DNA from 3 places in the Nocardiopsis sp. CA-288880 genome. Region 1 is predicted to be linked to each of the others. Evidence: predicted binding sites of a transcription regulator. Region 1 holds the regulator's gene; each other region holds the start of a gene.
What was found. The regulator LexA, encoded in region 1, represses DNA repair genes until DNA is damaged. The targets are predictions, from matches to a motif close to TCGAACANNTGTTCGA.

Region 1 (5,672 bases):
GCTCCACTCGCGCTCGGGGGTGCCGACGGCTCCGCGGAAGTACTTGCTCGCCACGATCTGGGTGGCGTTCATGGACCAGGAGGCGGGGAACTCCACGCCGCGCTGCTCGAAGTTGACCGTGCCGTCACGCCAGTTGGTCATGACGACGTCGCGGCGCTCCCACTCCAGGGAGTCGTACGGGTGCGTCCCGGGGGTCGTGAAGATTCGCTTGATCTTCAGGCCCTTGCGGCTCCCCTTGCCCTTGCGTCCCGTCGAACCGCTGGCGGTTTCCGTCATCGTGGATTCTCCCCCTACCTCGTGGGCACGGCCTGCCCAACCGTGCACGGCGTCCTTGGAATACGGGACGGCCGGTCACGGGAGGACGTGTCCCGCGGTGTCCGGCCAGCCCCTGCGGCGCCCCGCCCGCGGCCCTCTCCCGGCCGCGGGGGCGCTACCCGCTGGTGGTGCTGCTCTCGGGGAGGGGGCCGGCCGCGCCGTCGCCGTCCTCCCGGTCCTGCCTCAGGCTGGCGATCTCGGCCTCGAAGTCGGCGAGGCTCTCGAAACCGCGGTAGACGCTGGCGAAGTGCAGGTAGGCCACCTCGTCCAGGTCACGCATCGGGCCGAGGATGGCCAGGCCGATCTCGTGGGCCGGCACCTCGGCGACGCCGCGTCCGCGGATCTCCTCCTCGACCTGCTGGCCGAGCTTGGCGAGCGCGTCCTCGGAGACGGGGCGGCCCTGGCAGGCCCGGCGCACACCGGCGATGATCTTGGTACGGCTGAAGGGCTCGGTGACCCCGGAGCGCTTGGCGACCATCAGCAGGACGGTCTCCTGCGTGGTGAACCTGCGCTCGCACACCGGGCAGGACCGGCGGCGCCTGATGGCCGCGCCGTCGTCGGTGGACCTGCTGTCGATCACCCTGGTGTCCGGATGGCGGCAGAACGGACAGTGCATCCTGGTTCACCTGCTTCCCTCACCGAATCGACACCCTGTATCTCTACTAAACCACAACTCCTGGGCAATCCATCCCTCGAGAGCACCAGATGTTGTGGTCGAACTTAGGCGCAGCGAGGGGTGGCCCGCAACTCCGCGGCCCGCGTGTCCCGCACGCGGGCACGCGACGCGGCCAAGTGGCACAGCGGCGACCCGGTCGGCCCGCGTGCCCGCGCGCGGGCACGCGACGGGACCCGCGGCGGACGGAGGGGACGGCATGGGGACGCCGGGCCGCCCCGGGGGCGCCCGGCTCCGTCGACAAGAATAGCGGCGGAGGCCCCCGGCGCCCGCTGCGACCGGCGGCCCGCCGCGCCCGGAAGCACGTCCCACGAGGGAGTTCCGGCGTCACCCCCGGGATCCGGGAGACCAGTCCCACATCCCCCGGAACCGCCCTCGGGGAGACGTGTTCGCGCATTCCGGGGACAACACCACGTGAACACGTGTACACACGTCGGTAGAGGCCGGAAATTGACCGCGAAAACACGCGGGACAATGGCCCGAACCATCGAACGCTTGTTTGATATCACCGTGCGCAACGTCTAATGTTGACTGTGATTTCACGCTGGTTTCGCCATCACGCGGACCCCAGGTCGGCGCGGTTGCGGACCGGTGGTGGCCAGTCACGCAATCAGGCCCTGACCGAACCGAATGCCGAGGAGGCCCGGCCGTGCCGGAGGAGAATCCCGGAACCGCAGATTCCACCGCCGTTCTCACCGCAGTGGGGAACACGGAGGGATCCACGCCCGAAGCCCCCAAACTCACCGCCCGACAGCAGAGCGTCCTGAACTGCATCCAGCGGTATGTGCGCGAGCGGGGCTTCCCCCCGTCCATAAGGGAAATCGGGGAAGCGGTCGGCCTCTCCAGCCCTTCCAGCGTGGCGCACCAGCTCAAGGTCCTCCAGCGCAAGGGCTACCTGCACCGGGACCAGAACAGGCCCCGGGCGGTGGAGCTGCGCTCGCCCGGCCGCTCCTCCGGCCAGACCGTGACCCCCGAGGACATCGACCCCTCGCGCGCCGCGGCCGTGCCCCTGGTCGGCCGCATCGCCGCCGGCGGGCCCATCCTGGCCGAGGAGTCGGTGGAGGACGTGCTCGCGCTGCCCCGCCAGCTGGTCGGGGAGGGACGCCTGTTCATGCTCACCGTGGTCGGCGACTCGATGATCGACGCCGCCATCACCGACGGCGACCTGGTCGTGGTCCGCCAGCAGCAGGACGCCAACAACGGTGACATCGTGGCGGCCCTGCTGGACGACGAGGCGACCGTCAAGGTCCTGCGCCGCGAGGAGGACGGCCACGTCTGGCTGATGCCGCGCAACGATGCCTACGAGCCGATCAACGGGGACGCCGCCACCGTCCTGGGCAAGGTCGTCGCGGTCATGCGACGCGTCTGACCCCGGCCCCACCGCCCCGCGCCTCCGGCGCCGTCCCGCGACGGCCCGGGGGCGCCGTGCCGTGCGCGGGCGGCCGGACCGGCCGGGGCCGCCCGGCCCGCGCACGGTCGCGGGATCCTCGGCACGTTCCCGGACCCCCGGGCACAGGCCGGCCCGCGCACGGTCGCGGGCCGGCCTGTGGACGACGGGGGCCCGCAGGGCGGGGCCGCTAGGCTGGAACCGTGTCCACACCACTCTCCTCCCCCTCCGCCCGGCCGCGCGCCGCACTGGTCGGCGGTGCCCTCGCAGTCCTGCTGTCCGCCGCCGCCTGCTCCCCGGCCGACACCGGCGGCGCCGAGCCCCCCGGTGCCGGCGGGGTCGAGCGCGAACTCGCCTTCGAGGGCGGCGGGCACGAGGTGTCCGCGAGCTTCCGCACACCGCACGACGCGTCCGGGAGGGTCCCCGGCGCACTCATCATCTCCGGCAGCGGTCCCACCGACCGCGACGGCAACGCGCCCGCGCGGCCCGACGCCGACACCAACCGCAACCTCTCCCGCGTACTCGCCGAAGCCGGTGTGGCCTCGCTGCGCTACGACAAGTTCGGCAGCGGCCCGGATCCGCAGACCGGGGAGGAGACCGGCCCCGGGGGCGTCCGGACGATCGCCCCGGTGGACCCCGAGGTCTTCGACCGGCAGGTCGTGGCGGCGTACGAGGAGCTCGTCGCGCAGCCCGAGGTGGACCCGGGGCGCGTGGTCGTCGTCGGCCACAGCGAGGGCGCCCTCTACGCCCTGCGCGCCCACGAGCTCATCGGCTCCGGGCGCCCCTCGCCCGCGCTGGTGCTGGCCGCCCCTCCGGGCACGCGCTACCTGGACCTCGTCGACCGCCAGGTCACCGAGCAGGTCCGCCTGGCGGAGGGGGCGGGCCAGATCGAGGAGGCGGAGGCCGTGCAGCTCCTCTCCGACATGCGCGCCGGGCGGGCCGCGGTCAGGGGAGGACGCGACCTCACGTCGCGGGAGAGCGACCAGCTCGGCGTCTACACGCCGTGGAACGCCGACTTCCTCTCGTTCATGGACGGCCTCGACCCCGTCGAACTCGGTCGCGGCCTGCCCGGGGGCACACCGGTCCTGGTCCTGTGGGGGGAGGACGACGCCCAGGTCTCGCGGGAGGACGTGGACCGGCTCATGACGGGTCTGGACGGCGCCGAACGCGTGGACCTGCCCGGTACCGACCACATCCTCCGGGCCTTCGAGGACGAGCCCGGAGCGGCCGTCCTGGACTCGGACAGACCCTTCGCCGAGGGGGTCGCCCCGGCGCTGGAGGAGTTCCTCGACACTGCCTGGTAGGGTTCCCGGCTTTCGGGGGCGCCCGGGGGGGGGCGCCGGTCCGTCACTCGGGGATCGACTCCGGGAGGGCCCCGACCACGGCCAGGGCGAGCTCCTCCGCGTCGGCGACGATACGCTCCTCGTCGGCCGGCCCGGTCGCGTCGTAGCCGGACGCCACGCTGTAGCAGGACTCCAGGTACAGGTTGGAGACCCGCGTCCCCACGCAGCCGACCGTGAACGGCTCCCCGCGGGTCCAGCGCACCGCCTCCTCGCCGACACCGTCCAGCCCGGCGGTGTCGTGCTGTTCCGTGGTCGCGCGCAGGTTGTCGGCGGCGGTCGTCACCCCGCCCGGGTTGGGGGCGGCCACCATCACCAGCATCGCCGTGGCCGGGACCGCCTCTCCCGGGCCCTGCGGGGTCGCCCAGCGGCACTGCCACCCGGACCCGGCCGGGTCCTCCGGGCCGCCGACCGGCTCCTCCAGCTCCAGTTCGTGCCCCGGCACCAGCGCGTCCAGCGTCTCCGTCGCGACGGCGGCGCACTCGGGGGCCGACTCGTACTCGCCCGTCTCCGGGGAGTCCCGCGTGACGACGTACCAGATCGCGCCGGCCGCGAGCAGGAGCAGGGCCAGGCCGGCGGCGACCACTCCCGCCGTCGCGCAGCCCCTGCTCTGCGGCTGCGCAGACGGCACCACCTCGGGAGGAGGGCCGTACGGGGGCTGGGCGGGGTACTGCGGGCTCACAGGGACTCCCCGATCCGTCCGGCGAACTCGGCGGCCAGGTCGGCCGCCTCCTCGGGGTCGACCGGCTCCTGCCCGGCCAGGCCCGCGTAGGACACGCGCACGAACAGGTTGTCGCTGTGGAAGGCGAGTTCGGCGGTGCCGGGCACCTGCCCGTGCCACACCGCGCCCTCGCCCGTCGGCAGGTCCACCTCCTCGGCGCGCACGGGCAGCAGTGCCGTGTACGCCTCCGCGGCACGGTCGGCCCCGGTCACCGGTTCCTCCCCCGTGGCGTCGGTGAAGAGCGCCGACACGTCGACGCGCAGTGCTCCCCCGTCGCCGCCGGGGGCCCCGGGCGAGGACCACGCGCACACGAGGTTGTCGCCGCCCTCCAGGGGGCCCTGCTCCCGGGGCTGCGCGACCGCCCCGGGCAGGCGCTCCGCGAGGAGTTCGCCGGTGACGGCGTCGCAGCCGGTCGCCGCGGCGTGCACGTCACCGCTCTCGGGGACGTCCGGGTCGTTCCCGGACAGCCACAGCCCGCCGCCGACGGCGGCCGCGGACAGCACCGCCGCGCCCGCACCGATCACGGCCACCCGCACGAGGGGACCCACCCGGCCACCCGCCTCCCTGTCGGTCACCGAGCCGACCGCGGGGGACGGCGGCCGCGCCCGGCGGCCGCCGTCCCGTTCCGGTCAGCCGACGACGATGTTCACCAGCTTCGGCGCGCGCACGATGACCTTGCGGATCTGCTTGTCGCCGATGAAGCCCTGGGCCCGCTCCGACGCCAGCGCCAGCTTCTCCAGCTCGGCGGGGTCGATGTCGGGCGCCACGGACAGCTTGTCACGGACCTTGCTCTGGACCTGCACGACACAGGTCACGGTCTCCTGCACCAGGAGGCCGGGGTCCGCCTCGGGCCAGTGGCCGACGGCGACGGTGCCCACGTGCCCCAGCTTCTCCCAGCCCTCCTCCGCCACGTAGGGCGCGAACAGGGACAGGGCGACGGCCACGAACTCGGCGGCCTCGCGCACCGCGGGGTCGCCCGCGCCGGGGCCGGAGTCGATGGCCTTGCGGGCCGCCGAGACCAGCTCCATGGTGCGGGCGATGGCCACGTTGAACCGCCGCGACTCGACCAGGTTCGTGATCTGGTCGATGGTGCGGTGCGTGACCCTGCGCAGGGCGGTGTCGCCCCCGGCGGGGTCGGTGCCGGGCTCGCTGGCCGCTCCCGCCTCGCTCATCACCCGGTAGGCGCGGTTGAGGAACTTCTGCGCCGCGACGGCGGACACGTCGGCCCAGTCGACG
Region 2 (5,672 bases), 3.4 Mb from region 1:
TGTACGTGGCCTCGGACTGGCCCGGCTGGTGGAACCTGTACCAGGCGGGGACGACCGGGCAGCCGATCGCCCTGTACCCCGCGGAGGAGGAGTTCCACGCCTCGCCGGGCCGGCTGGGCAACCGGTCCTTCTGCGTGCTGGAGTCGGGGAAGGTCGTGGCGCTGCACGGGCACGCCGACCTGACGCCGGGCGTGTACGACCCCGACACCCTCGACCTCACACCCGTCGCGACCGACCTGACCACGTGGGGGATGCTCGACACGGACGGCCGCTCCGTGGTGGCGGTGGCCTCGTCCCCGACCGAGCCCCCGTGCCTGGTGCGGCTGGACCCGGTCTCGGGACGGGTGGAGGTGCTGCGCCGGGCCGCCGAGGAGCTGCCCGACCCCGCCTACCTCCCCGTCCCCCGGCAGGAACGGCTCCCCGGGCGCTACGGGGCGCCCGTGTACGCCAACGTGTACCCGCCGACCAACCCCGGCGTCGTGGCCCGGGGGCCCGCGCCGTACGTGGTGTGGGCGCACGGTGGCCCGGTGTCGGTCAGCACGCTGGAGTTCGACCTGGCCAAGGCGTACTTCACGAGCCGCGGGATCGGTGTGGTGGACGTCAACTACGGGGGTTCCACCGGGTACGGCCGCTCGTACCGCAAGCGCCTGCACAAGGAGTGGGGCGTGGTGGACGTGGAGGACTGCTCCGCCGCCGCGCGGGCCCTCGTGGAGCAGGGGGTGGCCGATCCCGAGCGGCTGGCGATCCGCGGCCCGAGCGCCGGCGGGTACACGGCGCTGATGGCGCTGACCGGTGACACCTTCGCCTGCGGGGTGTCGCTGTTCGGCGTGACCGACCTGCTGGGGTTCGCGGAGAGCACGCACGACTTCGAGTCGCGGTTCCTGGACTCCCTCGTCGGCACGCTGCCGGGGTTCGTGGAGCGGTACCGCGAGCGCTCGCCGGTCAACCGGACCGGGGACATCGACGCCCCGGTGCTGCTGCTGCAGGGGCTGGACGATCCTGTCGTCACCCCGGACCAGGCCTTCTCGATGGCGACCGCGCTGGGGCGCCGCGGGACCCCGTACGCCCTGCTGGAGTTCGAGGGCGAGGCGCACGGGTTCACCGCGGAGGACGTCCGCGTCCGGGCGCTGGAGGCCGAGCTGGCCTTCTACGCGGGGGTGTTCGGGTTCACGGCGGACGTCGCCCCCCTCGAGCTGGTGACCGACCCGCCGGAGCCGCGCCCCGCGCCGGAGCCCGCCGGACCGCCCGGGGCGGACGCGGCGGCGGATCCGGGGACCGCCGCGACCGGGGACGAGGGCGCCGATCCCCCCGCCGAGGACTCCGCCGGTGACCGGGGGTCCGGCGAACAGGCGCCGCACCCCGCCGGAACGGCCGGGGCGTCCGCCTCCGAGTGAGGCGGTCGGCGTGAGCGGGGCGCCGGCCCCGCGCCCCCGCTCCGGGGCGCGGGGCGGGTCAGTCCTTCGGGGTGCCCACCCGCAGGCGGTTGCCGTCGGGGTCGCGCAGCTCGGTCTCGCGGGCCCAGGGGGCGTCCTCCACCGGGACCCCGAACTCGGCGGCGACCGCGTCGACGTCGCGTACCCGCAGGTAGACCAGGGTGTCGGGGCGGGCGTCGCCCTCGTGCTCGGACAGGAACAGCCGGACCTGCCCGCGGGCGACCCCGACGAAGGCGGGCAGGCCCGGCTCGAACCGGTGCTCCCACTCGCGGGTGAAGCCCAGGCGCCGGTACCAGGCCGAGGCCGCTTCGGCGTCGGCGACGCGGAGGATCGGGACGGCTTCCTCGTGCACGGGACCTCCCAGGGTCGTCGGTGTCGCGGGCCGCGCGGGCGGCCGGGCCGGGAGGCGCGTCCCGGTCAGAGGTCGGGGTCGTACAGGTCGGCTTCGACGCCCTCGCGTTCGAGTTCCTCGCGGACGACCCGGTAGGACAGGCCCGAGGCGTAGCCCTTGCGGGCGAGGACGCCCAGGGCGCGCCGGATGCGGACCTCCCGGTCCTTGCCCCGGGTCGTGGCGAGGCGGCGGCGGGCCAGGTCGCGGGCGGCCTCCTCCTCGTCCTGGTCGCTCAGTTCCGCGACCGCCTCCTTGACGGTGTCCTCCTCCACACCCCGGGTGCGCAGCTCCTGGGCGAGGGCGCGTCGGGACAGCCGCCTGCCGTGGTGGCGGGAGGAGACCCAGGCGCGGGAGAAGGCGGCGTCGTCGATCAGCCCCGCGTCGCCGAACGCTCCCAGGACGGCGTCGACGACCTCCTCCGGGAACTCCCTGCGGTGCAGCGCCCGTTCGAGCTGGGCGCGGGTGCGCGGGGAGTGGGTGAGCATCCGCAGGCACAGGGCGCGAGCCTGCGCCTCGGGATCGTCCCCGGGCGGTTCGGCCCCGCCCGGGGAGGTGTGCTCGGAGGTGTCCTCGAGGCGTGCGCCGCCGGAGGGGCGGCGCCCCCCGGGCCGGCCCCGGTCACGCATCCGGCGCGGGCGCCTTGGCGGTCTTGGCCGGGGCGCGCTTGGCGGACGCCTTGGCCGCGGTGTCCGCCGCGTCCTTCGCGGGCTCCTTGCCGCTCTCGGCCGCGGAGCCGGAGGCGCTGTCGTCGCCCTTGACGGGCACGCCCAGCTTCTCCTTGATCTTCTTCTCGATCTCGTTGGCCAGGTCGACGTTCTCGCGCATGAACGTGCGCGCGTTCTCCTTGCCCTGGCCCAGCTGGGTGCCCTCGTACGTGTACCAGGCGCCGGACTTGCGCACGATGCCGTGCTCCACGCCCAGGTCGATGAGGCTGCCCTCGCGGGAGACGCCGACGCCGTAGATGATGTCGAACTCCGCCTGCTTGAACGGCGGCGCGATCTTGTTCTTGACCACCTTGACCCGGGTGCGGTTGCCGACCGCGTCCGTGCCGTCCTTGAGGGTCTCGATACGGCGGACGTCCAGGCGGACCGACGCGTAGAACTTGAGCGCCTTGCCGCCGGTGGTCGTCTCCGGGGAGCCGAACATGACGCCGATCTTCTCGCGCAGCTGGTTGATGAAGATCGCGGTGGTGCCCGTCTGGTGCAGCACACCGGCCATCTTGCGCAGCGCCTGCGACATCAGGCGGGCCTGCAGGCCGACGTGGCTGTCGCCCATCTCGCCCTCGATCTCGGCCCGGGGGACCAGTGCGGCCACCGAGTCGATCACGACGATGGAGACCGCGCCGGAGCGCACCAGCATGTCGACGATCTCCAGGGCCTGCTCACCGGTGTCCGGCTGGGAGAGCAGGAGGTTGTCGGTGTCGACGCCGATCTTCTTGGCGTACTCGGGGTCGAGCGCGTGCTCGGCGTCGACGAAGGCGGCGATGCCGCCCAGCTTCTGCGCGCTGGCCACCGCGTGCAGGGCGACGGTGGTCTTGCCGCTCGACTCGGGGCCGTAGATCTCGATGATCCGCCCCCGGGGCAGACCGCCGATGCCGAGCGCCACGTCGAGGGCGATCGCCCCGGTGGGGATCGACTCGATCGGCGGGCGATCATCGTCGCCCAGGCGCATGATGGAGCCCTTGCCGAACTGCCGCTCGATCTGCGCGAGCGCTGTGTCGAGAGCCTTGTCTCGGTCTCCAGATGCCACGGGATACCCCTGTTGTTGGGTGGGTGCCTTCTTCTTCATGATGCCCACGACGCTACGCGGTCGGTACGACAATCGCGACGTCCGACGTTCGCCTGTGGACAACCCACACTATCCGAACCTCTGTTCGATTTCATGGGCGACCCGTGGACGGACCGTCGCCGCGGCGCGTCGGCGGCCCGCCCCGTCACCGCACGGAGAACGGGAGGTCGAACGCGTCACACACCGCCCGCCACACCTCCTTCGGGCTCGCCCCGTCGGCGAGCGCCTGCTGGACCGTCCTGGAGCCGAGACCCTCGATGACGTAGTCCTTGGCCAGGCTCTGCGCGTACGCCTCGCCGAACTGCTGGTGCATGTTGTTCCAGAAAGCAGTGAGTCTCATCGGCCCCAGTATCGGGGATCGGCGCGCCCGCCGCGGCCCTTCCGCCGTTCTGTCCCCCGCGGCGGGCACACTGGCGGGATGAGTCGTGTGTCGCATCCCCTCGAACGCTTCGGACCGGCCACGCGGACCTGGTTCGACCAGGCCTTCCCCGGCGGCCCGACCCCGGTGCAGGCGGGCGCCTGGGAGTCCGTCGCCGGGGGGAGCAACACGCTCGTGGTGGCCCCGACGGGATCGGGCAAGACCCTCTCCGCGTTCCTGTGGTCCCTGGACCGCCTGCTCGCCTCGCCCCCTCCCGAGGACCGCTCCAGGCGGTGCCGCGTGCTCTACGTCTCCCCGCTCAAGGCGCTGGCCGCGGACGTGGAGCGCAACCTGCGCGTCCCCCTCGCGGGGATCGCGGCCGCGGCCGGCGCCGCGGGCCGGGACCTGTCCCCGGTCACCGTGGGCGTGCGCACCGGGGACACCCCCGCCGACGAGCGGCGCAGGCTCGCCACCCGCCCTCCGGACGTCCTCATCACGACGCCCGAGTCGCTGTTCCTCGTGCTCACCTCGCGCGCCCGCGAGGGGCTCTCGGGGGTGGAGACGGTGATCGTGGACGAGGTGCACGCCCTGGCGGGCACCAAGCGCGGGGCCCACCTGGCGCTGAGCCTGGAACGGCTGGAGGCCCTGCTGGAGCGGCCCGCGCAGCGGATCGGCCTGTCGGCGACCGTGCGCCCGCCCGAGCTCGTCGCCGGGTTCCTCGGCGGAGCCGAGATCGTCTCCCCGCCCGACTCCCCCGGCCTGGACCTGCGCGTGGTGGTGCCCGTCCCCGACATGGAGGAGCCCGACGCCCCGGAGGCGGCGGCCCTGCCGCCCGGCGCCCCGGAGGAGACCGGCGCGGAGCTCGCGCCGCTCCCCGGGGACCCGGACGCGGAGGCGCTCGGCGGGGACGCTCCCCCCGGCCGCCCCGGGCCCCTCGTCCCCCGGCCCCACCCCGACGACGCCGGGGAGCTCCCGGAGCCGGACCCGCGCGGCCCCGGAGCCCGTCGGGGAGGGTCCATCTGGCCGCACGTCGAGCGCCGGGTCCTGGACCTCGTCGAGTCCCACCGGTCCACGATCGTCTTCACCAACGGGAGGCGCACGGCCGAGAAGCTGTGCGCCCGCGTCAACGACCTGTACGCGGAGCGGCACGGATCCGGGAGCCCGCCGGAGGGGCCGGCCGCGCAGGTCATGGGCCAGTCCGGCCAGAGCAGGGGCGGGGAGGCGGTGGTGGCGCGCGCCCACCACGGCTCGATGTCCAAGGCCGAGCGGGCGCTGATCGAGGACGACCTCAAGGCGGGGCGCCTGCGCTGCGTGGTGGCCACCTCCAGCCTGGAGCTGGGCGTGGACATGGGCGCGGTCGACCTCGTGGTCCAGGTGGCCTCGCCGCCGTCGGTCGCCAGCGGGCTGCAGAGGGTCGGGCGGGCCGGGCACCGGGTCGGCGAGATCTCACAGGGCGTGTTCCTCCCCCAGTTCCGGGGGGACCTGCTGGCGACGACCGTGGTCGCCGAACGCATGCGCGCGGGCGGCATCGAACGGCTGGAGATGCCGCTCAACCCGCTGGACGTGCTGTCCCAGCACATCGTGGCGATGGTGGCCATGGACGACTGGCCGGTGGCCGGACTGGCCGCCCTGGTGCGGCGGGCGGCCCCGTTCGCCGACCTGGCCGACTCCGTGCTGGAGTCGGTCCTGGACATGCTCTCGG
Region 3 (5,672 bases), 420 kb from region 1:
CGGGGCCGGGGGGTGCGCCTGCGGGTCGGCGACGTCGAGCACCACGGTCCCCGCGATCCTGTCGTGCAGGCCCTGCCGGTTGGGCCTGTTCCAGGCGGCCATGCCGCCGGTGAGCACCGCCATGACGGCGACCAGCAGCCACCAGAGCCAGCCGAGGGCGAAGAACAGCAGGTACACGAACAGGAAGGGCAGCGCCAGCAGCGCGGCGCGCACGACCAGGGCGGTGATGCGCACGGCGCCCAGGCTGCCGGTGCCCTCCACCGGCGCCACCTTCAGCCCCAGCCTGCGCTTGCCCAGGGTCTGGCTCCGCCGGGCGAGGGCGAAGGTCTCGTAGCCGGTGTAGAACGCGAACCAGACCACCGACAGGAAGACCGGGTACCGGTCCTCGATGCCCTGCGTCGACCCGTTGGAGACCTGCTGGACGCCGACCCAGGCCAGCGTCACGACGAGTCCGACGAGCAGCGCGGGCAGGGCGACCAGGCCGAGGTCGATGAGCCTGGCCATGACCCGGGTCCGCCAGCCCGCCAGCGGGTACAGCCGCTCGGGCCCGGGAGGGGCGGAGGGGGCCGCGTGCCCGCCGCCGGGCACGGTGGTCTCGTCCGGGTCCGCGGGGGCGTACCCGTACGCCCGGTCGTGGGGCGGCTCCTGGCGGCCCTCCGGCCGCACTCCGTGTTCGGGTCCGGGCGGGGGAGCGTTCATGGCGGTGGCCGACCTCCTGGCTGTCGAGGGGCTGCGCGGGGCAGGGTGGCGCACGGACACGCCCGACTGTACCCACCCGGCGGCACCCGTCGTGATCGGGCCGATCCGCTGTGGCCGGCCCCTTCCGCGTCCCGGTCGGCGCCGGGCGGCCCCGGCCCGGGACGGCGAGGGGCCCGCCCCCGCCGGGTTCGGCGGGGGCGGGCCCGTTCGGCCCCGGACCGCTAGAGCAGCTTGGCGAGGAACCGCCCGGTGTAGGACTCGGCGACCGCCGCGACCTCCTCCGGGGTGCCCTCAGCGATCACCGTGCCGCCGCCCGAACCGCCCTCGGGTCCCATGTCGATGACGTGGTCCGCGGTCTTGATGACGTCGAGGTTGTGCTCGATGACGATCACCGTGTTGCCGGTGTCCGCCAGCCGGTTGAGCACGCCCAGCAGCTTGCGGATGTCCTCGAAGTGCAGGCCCGTGGTCGGCTCGTCCAGCACGTACACCGTCCGGCCGGTGGAACGCCGCTGGAGCTCCGCCGCGAGCTTGACGCGCTGGGCCTCACCGCCCGAGAGGGTGGTGGCGGGCTGCCCGAGCCGGACGTACCCCAGGCCGACGTCGTCCAGGGTCTGGAGGTGGCGGCGGATGGCGTTGATCGGCTCGAAGAACTCCAGCGCCTCGGAGATGGGCATCTCGAGCACCTCGGAGATGCTCTTGCCCTTGTAGTGGACCTGGAGGGTCTCCCGGTTGTACCGGGCGCCGTGGCAGATCTCGCAGGGCACGTAGACGTCGGGCAGGAACTGCATCTCGATCTTGAGCGTGCCGTCGCCGGCGCAGGCCTCGCAGCGGCCGCCCTTGACGTTGAAGGAGAACCGGCCGGGCTGGTAGCCGCGCGTCTTGGCGTCGGTGGTCTGCGCGAACAGCTTGCGGATGTGGTCGAAGACCCCGGAGTAGGTGGCCGGGTTGGAGCGCGGGGTGCGCCCGATCGGGCTCTGGTCGACGTGCACGACCTTGTCGACCTTGTTCATGCCGTTGACCCGCACGTGCCGGCCGGGCACGTCGCGCGCGCCGTTGAGCTCCTTGGCCAGCGCCTTGTACAGGATCTCGTTGACCAGGGTGGACTTGCCCGAACCGGACACGCCCGTGACGGCCGTGAACACGCCCAGCGGGAACGCGACGTCGATCCCGTGGAGGTTGTTCTCCCGGGCGCCCTTCACCACCAGCTCGTGCCCCTTCGTGAGGGGGCGCCGCCCCTCGGGGAGCGCGATGACGCGCCGGCCGGACAGGTACTCGCCGGTCAGCGACGTCTCGGAGGTGAGGAGTTCGTCCACGATGCCGGACACCACGACGTGCCCGCCGTGCTCGCCCGCGCCGGGGCCGATGTCCACCACCCAGTCGGCGGCGCGGATGGTGTCCTCGTCGTGCTCGACCACGATCAGCGTGTTGCCGATGTCGCGCAGCCGCTGGAGGGTCTCCAGGAGGCGGGCGTTGTCGCGCTGGTGCAGGCCGATGGACGGCTCGTCGAGCACGTACAGCACTCCCACCAGACCGGAGCCGATCTGCGTGGCGAGCCTGATCCGCTGGGCCTCGCCACCGGAGAGCGACCCGGAGGAGCGGGCCAGGCTCAGGTAGTCGAGGCCGACGTCGAGCAGGAAGCCGAGACGGGCGTTGATCTCCTTGAGGACCTGGGCCGCGATGACCGCGTCGCGGTCGGAGAGCGTGAGTCCGGCGAGGAAGGCGGCGCTGTCGGTGAGCGACATCTGCGCGACGTCGGCGATGGACCGGCCGCCCACCGTCACGGCCAGCACGACCGGCTTGAGGCGGGTCCCCTCGCAGGTGGGGCAGGGCACGGTGCGCATGTACCCCTCCAGCCGCTCGCGACCGTAGTCGCTCTCGGTCTCGGAGTGGCGGCGCTTCACCCAGGGGATGACGCCCTCGAACTCGGTGTAGTAGGAGCGGTTGCGCCCGTACCTGTTGCGGTAGGTGACGTGGACCTGGGTGTCGTGCCCCTCCATGAGCGCCTTGCGCGCGCGGCGCGGCAGCCGCTCCCAGGGGGTGTCCAGGTCGAACCCGACGGCCTCGCCGACCGCGGTCAGGATGCGCTCCCAGTAGCCGCTGTTGGGCCCGCCCGACCAGGGGCCGATGGCGCCCTCGGCCAGCGTCTTCTCCGGGTCCGGGACCAGCAGCTCGGCGTCGACCTCCATGCGGGTGCCCAGGCCCGAGCAGTCGGGGCAGGCGCCGTAGGGGGCGTTGAAGGAGAAGGAGCGGGGTTCGAGCTGCTCGAAGGAGAGGTCGTCGTAGGGGCAGTAGAGGTGCTCGGAGAACACCTTCTCCCGCTCGGCGTCGTCGGCGTCCAGGTCCACGAAGTCCAGGACGATGGTGCCGCCGGCGAGCTTGAGCGCGGTCTCGACGGAATCGTTGAGCCGGCCTCGGGCGCTCTCCTTGACGGAGAGCCGGTCCACGACCACGGCGATGTCGTGCTTGTCGTAGCGGCCCAGCTTGGGCGCCTCGTCCAGGCGCACCGCCTCGCCGTCCACGATCGCCCGGGTGTAGCCCTTGGACTGCAGGTCCTTGAAGAGCTCGGTGTACTCGCCCTTGCGTCCGCGCACGACCGGGGCCAGCACCTGGAAGCGGGTGCCCTCGGTCATCTCCAGGACACGGTCCACGATCTGCTGCGGCGTCTGCCGCGCGATCTCCCGGCGGCACTCCGGACAGTGCGGCACGCCGATGCGGGCCCACAGCAGGCGCAGGTAGTCGTACACCTCGGTGATGGTGCCGACGGTGGAGCGCGGGTTGCGGCTGGTGGACTTCTGGTCGATGGACACCGCCGGGGACAGGCCCTCGATGAAGTCCACGTCCGGCTTGTCCATCTGGCCGAGGAACTGGCGCGCGTAGGCCGAGAGGGACTCGACGTAGCGGCGCTGCCCCTCGGCGAAGATCGTGTCGAAGGCCAGCGACGACTTCCCCGACCCCGACAGGCCGGTGAACACGATCATGGAGTCACGCGGCAGGTCCAGCGAGACGTCCTTGAGGTTGTGCTCTCGGGCTCCCCGGACTACCAGTTGTTCGACCATCGAGTGAGACATCCTTCGGCATAGGCGCACCGGGTCGCGGACCGCGTCCGATGACGGCGGGCGACCCGTGTGTGGCTTCGCGGCGTGGCGGGCGAACGGCCTCGGGCGACCGCCTCGGCCTCGGAATCGGGCCGGTGAGGGGATGCGGGGAGGCCTCCGGCCTTCCCCGTCCGTCAAGACTAACGATCGCCGACGTCGGTTTCTTCCACTACGGAGAAGTGGTGGCGCCCCGGCGCTCACGCGCCAGGACACCACCACTATAGACGAACAGCTGTTCGAAAAAGGCCGTTCCGCAGGATGTCCGCGGGCCGCCCGGAGGCCGCCCGCCCGAGATCAGGACCTGTCGGCCGGAACGTCCTTCTCCTCCTCGACGGCGGGCTTGGCGCGCTCGTCGATCCTGGACTTGACGAGGCTTCCGACGATGGTGATCGTCATGATGCCGAGAATCACGGTCAGCGAGGTGCCGATGCCGATGTCGACGATGTGGATGCCGTTCTCGTGCAGCGCGTGGAAGATCATCTTCACGCCGATGAACAGCATGATCGCCGACAGGCCCCAGCTGATGTAGGCCAGGCGGTCCATCAGGCCGGCCAGCAGGAAGTACAGCTGGCGCAGGCCCAGCAGGGCGAAGGCGTTGGCGGTGAAGACGATGTAGGCGTCCTGGGTCAGGCCGAAGATCGCCGGGATGGAGTCGACCGCGAAGACCAGGTCGATGACGCCGATCGCGAGGATGACCAGGAGCATCGGGGTGACGTGGCGCTTGCCGTCGAGCTTCACGGTCAGCTTGGCGCCGTGGTACTCGCTGCTGACCGGCCAGAAGCGCTTGACCAGTCGGACCACGGGGGTCTGCGTGAAGTCCTTCTCCTCCTCGTCGCCCTTGATGTGGTCACGGAGGATCTTGTAACCGGTGTAGATCAGGAAGGCGCCGAAGAGGTAGAAGACCTCGCTCCAGGCGTTGATCACCTGGGCGCCGAGGACGATGAAGATGCCGCGCATGATGAGCGCGATCACGATGCCGACGAGCAGGACCTCGTGCTGGTACTTCCTGGGCACCGCGAAGGAGCCCATGAGGAGGTAGAACACGAAGAGGTTGTCGATGCTCAGGCTCTTCTCGGTGACGAAGCCCGCGAAGTACTCCGCGCCGGCCGCGCCGCCGCCGAAGTACCAGACCCCGAAACCGAAGAGGATGGCGATGCCGATGTAGAAGGCCGCCCACCAGGCAGCCTGCTTGATCCCGAACTCCTGGGGACCCTTTTTCTTGCTCCAGGGGTGGTCGACGATGGCCAGGTCGATCACCAGGACGGCGATCATGCCACCGATCGTCGCAGCCCACACCCACATGGGAACGTCCACAGACGGATTCTCCTCCGGTTGGTGCGCGCGAGCAGTGTGCACGCACGTCGAACTACCGGAGGTCTCTCCCGCTCACGTCCGGAGGACGGGAACCGACGGCACCGGGAGAACGACTCTGTACTCCGTGATGACGACACCGCCGCGACAGGGATACTCCCCTCACGTGAAAACAAGGGTACCGGTCGTGCGCACTCCGTGACACACCTTCGGACCCACTGATCAGGATGGCATCTCCGGCCTCTCCCGGGAAGACGCGGCGGCGGTGGTATTCATCGCTCCCCCGGGACACATGGGTCAGACCCCCGGGTAGGGGTCCCCGTCCCCCGGTCCGGGGGATCCCGCCGCGCCCCGCCTCCCGGCGCCCCGCGGCTCAGCGGCGGAGCACCGACTTGTAGACGGCGGCGGCGGCCTCCACCGCGTCCTCCTCGCTCGGCAGCGTCCGCGCGGTCTCCCGTGCACGGGTCCGCAGGTCCGCGGCCAGCACGGGGTCGTCCAGGACCCGCCCCACCGCGGCCGCGAACGCCTCCGTGTCCCCCGGCGGCACCATCAGCACCGTCCCCGCGT

Region 2: a site for LexA is predicted at 3,686-3,701, ahead of recA (recombinase RecA). Genes of this name have one in related genera too.
Region 3: a site for LexA is predicted at 4,019-4,034, ahead of uvrA (excinuclease ABC subunit UvrA). Genes of this name have one in related genera too.

What each region holds. Positions count from the first base shown of each region.
Region 1 is NZ_CP192105.1:1,614,430-1,620,101, reverse strand. Features, by position in the region: gene ACQPYD_RS07125 (vitamin B12-dependent ribonucleotide reductase) at 1-276, opposite strand, end outside; gene nrdR (transcriptional regulator NrdR) at 431-931, opposite strand; gene lexA (transcriptional repressor LexA) at 1,638-2,357, shown strand; gene ACQPYD_RS07110 (alpha/beta hydrolase family protein) at 2,579-3,679, shown strand; gene ACQPYD_RS07105 (hypothetical protein) at 3,723-4,349, opposite strand; gene ACQPYD_RS07100 (hypothetical protein) at 4,394-4,966, opposite strand; gene leuS (leucine--tRNA ligase) at 5,066-5,672, opposite strand, start outside.
Region 2 is NZ_CP192105.1:5,845,932-5,851,603, forward strand. Features, by position in the region: gene ACQPYD_RS25295 (S9 family peptidase) at 1-1,394, shown strand, start outside; gene ACQPYD_RS25300 (glyoxalase superfamily protein) at 1,453-1,785, opposite strand; gene recX (recombination regulator RecX) at 1,851-2,450, opposite strand; gene recA (recombinase RecA) at 2,443-3,573, opposite strand; gene ACQPYD_RS25315 (DUF3046 domain-containing protein) at 3,758-3,952, opposite strand; gene ACQPYD_RS25320 (DEAD/DEAH box helicase) at 4,031-5,672, shown strand, end outside.
Region 3 is NZ_CP192105.1:2,030,701-2,036,372, reverse strand. Features, by position in the region: gene ACQPYD_RS08910 (RDD family protein) at 1-699, opposite strand, end outside; gene uvrA (excinuclease ABC subunit UvrA) at 921-3,755, opposite strand; gene ACQPYD_RS08900 (TerC family protein) at 4,089-5,108, opposite strand; gene ACQPYD_RS08895 (glycosyltransferase family 4 protein) at 5,479-5,672, opposite strand, start outside.